DNA from 3 places in the Serratia sp. TSA_7 genome. Region 3 is predicted to be linked to each of the others. Evidence: predicted binding sites of a transcription regulator. Region 3 holds the regulator's gene; each other region holds the start of a gene.
What was found. The regulator LexA, encoded in region 3, represses DNA repair genes until DNA is damaged. The targets are predictions, from matches to a motif close to TNCTGTATGTACATACAGNA.
Positions count from the first base shown of each region.

Region 1 (3,282 bases), on a different contig from region 3:
CGCGGCCACCTTCTCAACAATTTCTCGCAAGCGCGTGAGCATAGTCGGCTTAACTTAACCTCTCTTTCGGCGATAGGCGGGGGGCTGCCGCTGTGTTGCCTGCTCCTGCATCGGCATCACGGTGACGGCGAATTCTTTCATCACCCGGCGGTAAACGTCGCGTTTGAACGACACCACCTGGCGTACCGGATACCAAAAACTCACCCAGCGCCAGCCGTCAAACTCCGGCGTGCTACTGCGTTGCATATTGATATCCGCGTCATTGCACATTAACTGCAACAAAAACCATTTCTGCTTTTGGCCGATACATACCGGCTTTGTGTCCCAACGCACCAAACGTTTTGGCAATTTATAGCGCAACCAGTTGCGGGTTGAGGCCAGGATGCGCACATCCTTTTTGCTCAGCCCCACTTCTTCGAACAGCTCACGGTACATTGCCTGTTCTGCGGTTTCGCCAGGGTTAATCCCACCTTGGGGAAACTGCCAGGAGTGTTGACCGTAACGGCGAGCCCAAAGGACCTGCCCCTGACGATTACAGATTACGATACCAACATTCGGGCGGTAGCCATCATCATCGATCACCGGACTACCTCGATAAGCTTAATTTCGCATAGATGTACTGATTGTTTCACACAAGCTACAGGCGGTAAACCACTGCTTTGCAGCGCCGTAAACCGGATAACATTGGGATAACTCACAGATAATGGCAAAGTTATAAACATGCGAGGCGATTTCACGGCGGTTTTATTCACTTTTTCTGTGGATAGGTGTGTGAAGAACTCAAGGGATAAGCTGGTACAACTCTGACGAGCCTAAAAACACCGTTAAAACCAATTCAATATTACTTTAATAAAAACAAAAAGATACATTATTATCAACAGGTATGGACAGGGCAGAAATGTGATCTGTGCACGGTTAGGATCTTACCCTGGCGAAAGATCCACCAACGTCGTTTTTATCCACAGATTATCCGTATGAGTTACGCACAAAACGGACAATTTCGCAAAAAAAGGCCCGCGTCAAGGCTGTAAATCGAACCAGTGATCGGGAAAAATTTGGGTTATCCCATAAATCTGTGGATAAATAGGTGTAAGATCCTGTTTATTGTCGGTGGCTTCAGGTGCACAAGCGCCGGAGGGAATTTGTTTCCTGCGCGACGGAAGAAAAAAAGTCATGAAAAATCATGCTGCTATTAGTCTATTCCCGTGTCTTTTCCAGCCGATGTTCGCTGTGCACAAATGCAGTACATTTTTCAACCAAATCTGACGGACTTGCATTATGGCGTTTTTATCCCCTCTTCCCCTTCCGCCGGAAAACGAACGGCAGCTGTTTGAACGAGCGCAGCAGCTTGCCGGTTTTACCCTGGGTGAACTGGCCGCGCGTGCCCAGTTGCCGATCCCCAAGGATCTGAAACGCGATAAAGGTTGGGTGGGCATGCTGCTTGAGCTGTACCTCGGCGCCATGGCGGGCAGCAAACCGGAGCAGGATTTTCCCGAACTGGGCATTGAGTTGAAAACCATCCCGATTGACGCTGCCGGCAAGCCGCTGGAAACCACCTTCGTCTGTGTAGCACCGCTTACCGGCAACAGCGGCGTTACCTGGGCCAGCAGCCATGTGCGCCATAAACTGGCGCGGGTATTGTGGATACCGGTAGAAGGCGAGCGACAAATCCCGCTGGCGCAGCGGCGCATAGGATCACCGCTGCTGTGGAGCCCGAGCGCCGCTGAAGAAGAGATGCTGCGCCGGGATTGGGAGGAACTGATGGACCTGATCGTGCTCGGCCACGTGGAGCGGATCACCGCTCGTCACGGAGAGGTACTGCAACTGCGGCCCAAGGCGGCCAACAGCAAGGCGTTGACCGAGGCCATCGGCGAACAGGGCCAGCCTATCCTCACGCTGCCGCGCGGTTTTTATTTGAAAAAAAGCTTCACCGGCGCGTTATTGGCAAGACATTTCTTAATATGATCCTCTTTGTTTAAGCCATGTTTAGCTAACAGTGTCACCGTACCAATAAACGCGTATAATTCAGCCTTTGCTTTTTATTAAGGTGTGGCTTGGCAATGTTCGATTGGATTATGGATCCCAATGCCTGGTTAGCGTTAGGTACGCTAACCATTCTTGAGATCATTCTGGGTATTGATAATATTATTTTCCTGTCTCTGGTGGTGGCCAAACTGCCGAAAGCGCAGCAGAACAAGGCTCGCCGTATCGGTCTGGCCGGCGCCATGCTGATGCGTCTGGGGCTGCTGGCTTCCATCGCCTGGGTGATCCGCCTGACCCACCCGCTGTTTACGGTGATGGACCACAGCATCTCGGCGCGCGATCTTATCCTGCTGCTCGGCGGGCTGTTCCTGATCTGGAAAGCCAGCAAAGAGATCCACGAAACTATCGAAGGGTCCGATGAAGAGCACCACACTAAAGTGAACGGCTTCTTCGGCGCCATCGTGCAGATTATGTTACTGGATATCATCTTCAGCCTGGACTCGGTGATTACGGCGGTAGGCCTGTCCGATCACCTGTTTATCATGATGGCGGCGGTGGTGATTGCGGTTGGGGTAATGATGTTTGCCGCCCGGCCGATCGGCGAGTTCGTTAACCGCCATCCTTCAGTGAAAATGCTGGCGCTGGCGTTCCTGATCCTGGTGGGTTTCACCCTGATGCTGGAAAGCTTCCAGATACATATTCCGAAAGGTTACATCTATTTTGCGATGTTCTTCTCGATGTCCGTCGAAGCGCTCAACCTGATGCGCGGCAAGAAAAACCAGGCTCCGGAGTAACCCCTACGGGAGCGTGCGAAAGCCGCTCCCGTTTGCATTTTTATCCTTCCTTCAACTCTTCTGCATACTTTCTCTTACCAAGATAAGGACTTATCCGAAACACGAGGTATCCAGAGTTTGCTAATCTTGGAAGAAGACTCTTTTCTGCATACATAATTGAGGATCGGCAGGATGAAAAAGTGGGTAATGGCAGTTTCTGCGTTGGTGATCGCCGCCGGGCTGACGGGCTGCTCCAGCGATTACGTGATGGCGACCAAAGACGGCAATATGATCCTGACTCAGGGCAAACCCGAGATCGATCAGGATACCGGCCTGATCAGCTATAAAGATGAAAAAGGCAACAACCGCCAAATCAACGGCGATCAGGTTTCGCAGGTCATCGAGCGTTAATCCCTCTACTATTTCAAGTTACAGCCAGGCGTCTGATAAGTGCGTTTAATACCGCTACACCCCAAGCTTGAGACGGGTGGGGAGCATGCAGTTTAGCCGACCGTTGAGCGGATGG
Region 1 is NZ_JBQZFU010000002.1:74,927-78,208, forward strand. It holds gene ptsP (phosphoenolpyruvate--protein phosphotransferase) at 1-42, opposite strand, end outside; gene rppH (RNA pyrophosphohydrolase) at 55-582, opposite strand; gene mutH (DNA mismatch repair endonuclease MutH) at 1,279-1,965, shown strand; gene ACUTQW_RS09295 (TerC family protein) at 2,061-2,777, shown strand; gene ACUTQW_RS09300 (YgdI/YgdR family lipoprotein) at 2,949-3,167, shown strand.
Region 1: the regulator LexA is predicted to act here: its motif matches at 1,227-1,246, upstream of mutH (DNA mismatch repair endonuclease MutH).

Region 2 (3,282 bases), on a different contig from region 3:
GGGCGGTGGCGACGTGGCCCGCTATATCGGCCGCTACGGCAGCGCGCGTGTGGCTGGCCTGGTGCTGTTAGGTGCGGTCACGCCGATGTTTGGCAAAAGCGAAACGCATCCGCAAGGCGTGGACTTGTCCGTTTTCGAAGGGATCCGCAATGGGTTACGTAAAGACCGCGCCCAGTTCATCAGCGATTTCAACGTGCCTTTTTACGGCATCAATGCCGGCCAGACGATCTCTGAAGGCGTATTGACCCAGACCCTGAACATTGCTTTGCTGGCATCGCTGAAGGGGACCATCGAGTGCGTGACCGCGTTCTCGGAAACCGACTTCCGTGACGATATGCTGAAGATTGATGTGCCTACGCTGGTGATCCACGGCAGCAACGATCAAGTCGTTCCGATTGACGTCACCGGTAAAGTGGCCGCTGAAACGATCCCTGGCGCTGAACTGAAGGTGTATGACAATGCGCCTCACGGTTTTGCCGTAACGCATCAGGACCGGTTAAACGACGATCTGCTGGCGTTCTTGCAAGCTCGTTAAGCAAAATGGCTCATGTGCGGGGTTCCCTGTATGCCTGCACATGAGCCGATTTGTCAGGATGCTTTGGATTTACTGAGATTTAACCGCTCGGCATGACGCACCAAATCCGCGAGAGAACGCACCTGCATTTTATCCATCACCCGGCGACGATGTACCTTGACCGTAATTTCACTGACGCCCAGCTCTGCGGCAATCTGTTTATTCATCAAGCCTTTAATCGTCAGCTCCAGCACTTCCTGTTCGCGCGGGGTCAGCGTGAGGTGCCGCTGTTTCAGTTCGTAATGCTCGCGCAACTGATCTGAATTTTCCGCGGCCAGATTGAGGGCTTCCTGAACCGCCTTCAGCAGATCGTCGGAAGCGACCGGCTTGGTCAAAAACTCATGCGCACCGGCTTTCATCGCCTGCACCGACAGCGGGATGGTGCCGTAGCCGGTAAGGAAGATCACCGGCATTTCCCGGCCGCTGGCTTTCAGCGCGTCGGTTACCGCGAAACCATCACCGCTCGGCATGCGCATATCCAGAATGATGCAGCCGGGTATGGCGGGAAAGGCGTGTGAAAGAAAGGCCTCTGCACAGTCAAAATCAACGGCACTGTAGCCGGCAGAGTTTAACAGCCTGACAATAGATTGCCTGACCGAATGGTCATCATCGACGACATAAACGACATGTTCCATAGCTTGCCTCTGCAATTACGCCCTGCAACCGGGCATGTACCCAAGGGAATCCCACGCAGTCCGCCCGTTCTTCGGCCGGCAAATGCGCTCATGCTACCCCCCTAATTAACCCGATCCGGATGTCAAAATGAAGACATGGCGGGGGATAATCAGGCTGCTCTGCGCCGCAGGCCATTCAGGCTGGGGTTACACCTCAATGAAAAAGATAAAGACTTGTAGTTTAGACGATGAACACAGAGCGATCATATCAGTGCGAAGGCCTGCTCATCGGTCAGCATACTGGCTGAAATGACAAGAAAACCGAGAGTAAATTGATAATTTTTACGTGAAAAATCATGTCATTATAGCTATGGTATACTCTTGCGGTAAAGGTGTTTACTGATGCCTGAGGGGGGAAAATGCAGATAGGTTGCCGGCCGGCCAGGGCAGCTAAATTTCCCACGGCATCAATCGGTTCCCGGGATCCTCAAGTAAACAACTTGAACGCTATAAATTCTTTGCGATACTGTATAAAAACACAGTTAAGTAAGGTTGTTCATTATGATGCTTATTTCCCCTTCCGAAGACAATAAAACCACGCCGGCACTGCCGCTGTTTGCCGATCCCGTGGCTTGCGGTTTCCCTTCTCCTGCGCAGGATTATGTGGAGGCCCGGCTGGATATCGGCAAACTGCTGGTGCGGCACCCCAACGCCACTTACTTTGTACGCGCCAGCGGCGATTCGATGGTCGAGGGCAACATCAAGGATGGCGATCTTCTGATCGTCGACAGTTCACTGCGGGCGGAGCACGGGAACATTGTCATTGCCGCCATCGACGGCGAGTTCACGGTGAAAAAGTTGCAGCGCCACCCCGATCTGCGGCTGCTGCCGATGAACCCGGCCTATTCGCCGATCGTCTTCGGTGACGAAGACGCGCTGGAGATTTTCGGCGTGGTCACCTTTATTGTTTATGCTGCGATGTGAGTGGGAAATTAAAACCCCGGGCCTGGACGACCTGCGCATCAAACCAGAAGGACAGCGTTCCGAACCTGCTGGCGGCCCAACGTTCTATTTACTCAACAAAACCCCGCGATAGATAAAATTGAGAGCGCAAGCCGTGGTTTGATGTAACACAACGACATGTGAACTGGCTTGCATTTTCAACTCCCGTCACACTTTATAGTGAGTTCCATTGTTAGGGAGACGCAGTAATCATCATGGCATCCATTAAAGACGTAGCAAAAAAAGCCGGGGTCTCTACCGCCACCGTATCGCGGGTTTTAAATAACCACCCCAGCGTAGTGGCGGAAACACGCAAGGCGGTGCGTGATGCGATGGATTATCTTTGTTATGTGCCAAGCAAGAGTGCTTTCCAACTTAGCGGCAAATGTTCCGGGTTGATTGGCGTGGTATTGCCTAATCTGGTTAACCCTCACTTCTGTGAGCTGCTGGCGACATTTGAAGAAGAGGCCAGATACATTGGTAAGTCGGTTATCGTTAAAACGCATCAGAATCAACCGCAGCAGGATAAGCAAATTATCCATACCTTGGTCGGCATGGGGATCGACAGCCTGCTGTGGGTACCGACAGAAGTGGAGGCTGAACTCTCTGAGTGGTTAACGATCACCAACATTCCGGTGGCAGTCGTAACGCAGGTTTCCCGTTTTTTTAACTCCGTATCAATTAACCAAGGTAAAGGCGCGGAAAGCATTGCGGAACATTTTATGCAAATGGGGCATACCTCATTGGGTTTTGTTGCTCAGGAAGGTGTCGATAATCGAAAAGTGTCTTCCTACAGTAAAAAAATCAGCAGCCATGGTCTGGCTCTAGCCAAAGAGAACCAGTTCTGGATAACCAAAGGCGTGGGAGAAAAAATATCAGGCCATATAAATATACTTGATGTCATCATCGAAAAATTAACGAAGCAGCATAAAACCTGTTCCTGTCTTTTGGTTTATAACGATGTCGCCGCCAGTTATATTATTGATGGGTTAAAAGAAAAAGGCGTTGCGGTACCTCAGAATATTGCCATCGCCAGTTTCGACAACACCTTATTGGCGCAAACAAAAAAGATCACCAGCATGGCACAACCGA
Region 2 is NZ_JBQZFU010000001.1:1,739,860-1,743,141, reverse strand. It holds gene ACUTQW_RS08305 (alpha/beta fold hydrolase) at 1-535, shown strand, start outside; gene ACUTQW_RS08300 (response regulator transcription factor) at 589-1,209, opposite strand; gene umuD (translesion error-prone DNA polymerase V autoproteolytic subunit) at 1,750-2,172, shown strand; gene ACUTQW_RS08290 (LacI family DNA-binding transcriptional regulator) at 2,406-3,282, shown strand, end outside.
Region 2: the regulator LexA is predicted to act here: its motif matches at 1,713-1,732, upstream of umuD (translesion error-prone DNA polymerase V autoproteolytic subunit).

Region 3 (3,282 bases):
TGTTCGCGTTTCCCTTCAATGACCGCCAAATCGTCATCGGTCAGCTTGCCCCATTGTTCCTTCACTTTCCCTTTAAACTGTTTCCAGTTACCGTCGGCTTGATCTTTGTTCATAGTCTCTCCGTTAACCTGTCGTAAATCAGTTTGATACTGTGCTGACCGGGCGTCTAACCAAGCAATTTTTATGGTCTATTACCGCCAACCAAAGGGTTGCCACTCCCCCATTCATTTCGCCAGCCACATGATTAATTGTAGACGCAGATAACGACAACCAAACAAAAACCAGAATAAAAAGCCATAAAAAAACAATTAACCAGAAAAAGACACTAACAAACAAGGTGCTACCCGACTGGAATGGCTCTTGGGAACATGTAAGCAAATATAAATAAAAAACATAAGAAAAATTACTCAATTATCTATAAAGCTCTCTGTCTTATTGCCCCCTAAACCAGGTACCGCGCAGCCGGTGACGGTGCCAGAACCAGCCCAGCGCAATGCCCCTCAGCGACAGAAACACCGCCAGCGCCAGCCATAATCCGTGGTTGCCCAATACAGGTACGGTAAACAACGTCAGGCCGAAGCCGACGGCCGCCACCGCCATGCTGTTGCGCATTTCGGCACCGCGGGTCGCGCCAATAAACATGCCGTCCAGCAGGTAACACCACACACCGACCAACGGCAGCACCACCTGCCACGGCAGATAATGGCTCGCCAGCGTACGCAACTCGGGTAAAGAGGTTAATGCCGAGATGATTTGCTGCCCGGCAACGGCATACAGCACCCCAAAAGCCAGTGCCACCAAACAAGCCTGGCGACAGGCGGCGCGCCATACCTTGCGCAGTTGGCTGTCGTCGCGAGCGCCATAGGCATGGCCGGAATGCGCCTCTACCGCGTAGGCAAAGCCGTCGAGCGCGTAGGCCGTGAAGGTCAGCAAATTCATCAGTACCGCGTTTACCGCCACCACGTCGCCGCCAAGCCGGGCACCGAAAATGGTCAGTGAGGCAAAACACGCTTGCAGCAACAGTGAACGCAACATGATGTCGCGATTCAGCGCCAGCAGGCGCCGCAGATTACCGCGCCAGGCCTGGCGCAGCATCGGCGCGGAAATGCCTCGTATGCGCATCACCCGCCAGGCAAGCCATAGCCCCAGCAGCAGGGTGGCATATTCAGAGATGACGGTCGCCGTCGCCGCCCCTTGCACGTTCCAACCCAGCCCCATCACCAACCAGATATCCAGTACGATATTCAGCAGGTTACCGATAATCAGCAAGATCACCGGTGCACGCACGTATTGCACGCCAAGCAGCCAGCCCAGGATCACCATGTTGGCCAACGCCGCCGGCGCACTTAGCCAGCGGATTTCGAGGAATAGCCGCGCTTGTTCCAGCACCGCGCCATCGCCGCCCACGATCTGCAACGCCATATCGATCAACGGGTGGCGCAGCAGCACAATCGCCACACCGGCCAACACCGCCAGCCACAACGGCTGCATAAAAGCGCGCGCCAACCCCTGAGGATCCTGTGCACCGAGCGCCTGTGCCGCCAGCCCGGTAGTGCTCATACGAAGGAACAGCAGCAACATAAACAGGAAGCTGGTAGCCATGGCACCAATAGCAACGCCACCCAGATAGGCGGGGCTATCCAGGTGGCCAATCACCGCAGTATCCACCAGCCCGAGCAGCGGAACGGTAATATTGGAAAAGATCATGGGTAACGCAAGGCGCCATAGGGCTTTATCAGTATCGCTGGTGAAGGCAGAAAGCAGGCGCATAGTGAAATGTTCCCGTGGCGGTAGGGTTTGAATGAATCAGAAATGACATCGCCCCAGAGCTGGGGCGATTTAAATCAGAGGACAACGTTCAGGCGCAGCGATTAAATCCAGTCGCCGTTGCGGATCACGCCGACCGCCAGACCTTCAATGGTGAAATTTTGCTGACGCAGGTCGACCACGATAGGCTGGAACTCGCTGTTTTCCGGCAGCAGTTCAACCACATTGCCGTGTTTTTTCAGGCGTTTGACCGTAACTTCATCTTCAATACGCGCCACAACTACCTGGCCGTTCCGCACGTCCTGGGTTTTATGCACCGCCAGCAGATCGCCGTCGAGGATGCCGATATCACGCATCGACATGCCGTTGACCCGCAGCAGGAAATCCGCGCTCGGTTTGAACAAAGAAGGATCCACCTTATAGTGCCCTTCGATATGCTGCTGCGCCAGCAGCGGTTCACCGGCGGCCACGCGGCCAATCAGCGGTAAACCTTCTTCATCTTCCATCAGCAGGCGAATGCCGCGTGAAGCGCCGGAGACGATCTCGATCACGCCCTTGCGCGCCAGCGCTTTCAGATGTTCTTCTGCAGCATTTGGCGAACGGAACCCCAGACGCATGGCGATCTCGGCGCGCGTTGGCGGCATGCCAGTTGACGAAATATGATCGCGAATCAGATCATAGACTTCTTGTTGTCTGGTAGTTAATGCTTTCATTCCGCCCCCTGTTTGTTTATACAGTCTTGCTGTGAGTATATACAGGTAAGCGCGGCTTGGGAACCGAAGAATGAATAAAAATCAGGGATTAGCGCCCCGCCGCAACGGAGCGTTCCACTCAGGCAAAGTGTTGCCAGAGTACCGAACCCCAGACAAACAGCGCCAGTATGATCGTCAGCGTTACCGCCGCCGACCCCATATCTTTCGCCCGCCCGGAAAGCTCGTGGTGTTCCGTGCCCACCCTATCGACAATGGCTTCAATCGCGCTGTTCAGCATCTCGACGATCACGACCAACAGCACCGATCCGATCAGTAAAATGCGCGCTATCGCACCCACATCCAGCCAGATCGCCAGTATGATAGCCAGCACGGTCGCCACCAGCTCCTGGCGGAATGCGGCTTCGTGCTGCCAGGCAGCAGAAAAGCCTTTATATGAGTAGCCGGCGGCTTTAATAATACGGGTCAGGCCGGTTGCTTGGTTTGCCATGTTTTTTAGTGCCTTTCACAGAGGTAAGTCATAATTATAGAGCTTGGGTCAGGAAACTCTCCCGGCTCACGGTTTTCCAACACCACAGATCTGCTACCCGGTTTCTGGTATGCTTGCGGCGCATTGCTAACAAGAGGCTTCACGTTGTTATGTCAGGTTGGCGTAAAATTTATTATAAATTATTGAATTTACCACTTAAATTGTTGGTAAGAAGTAAGGTTATCCCTTCAGATCCGGTCACGGAGTTAGGGTTGGATCCCTCACGGCCGATTTTGTATGTTTTACCTTATAATTCCAAGGCGGATTTACTGACGC
Region 3 is NZ_JBQZFU010000011.1:55,745-59,026, reverse strand. It holds gene ACUTQW_RS23100 (CsbD family protein) at 1-113, opposite strand, end outside; gene dinF (MATE family efflux transporter DinF) at 433-1,770, opposite strand; gene lexA (transcriptional repressor LexA) at 1,872-2,480, opposite strand; gene ACUTQW_RS23085 (diacylglycerol kinase) at 2,599-2,967, opposite strand; gene plsB (glycerol-3-phosphate 1-O-acyltransferase PlsB) at 3,117-3,282, shown strand, end outside.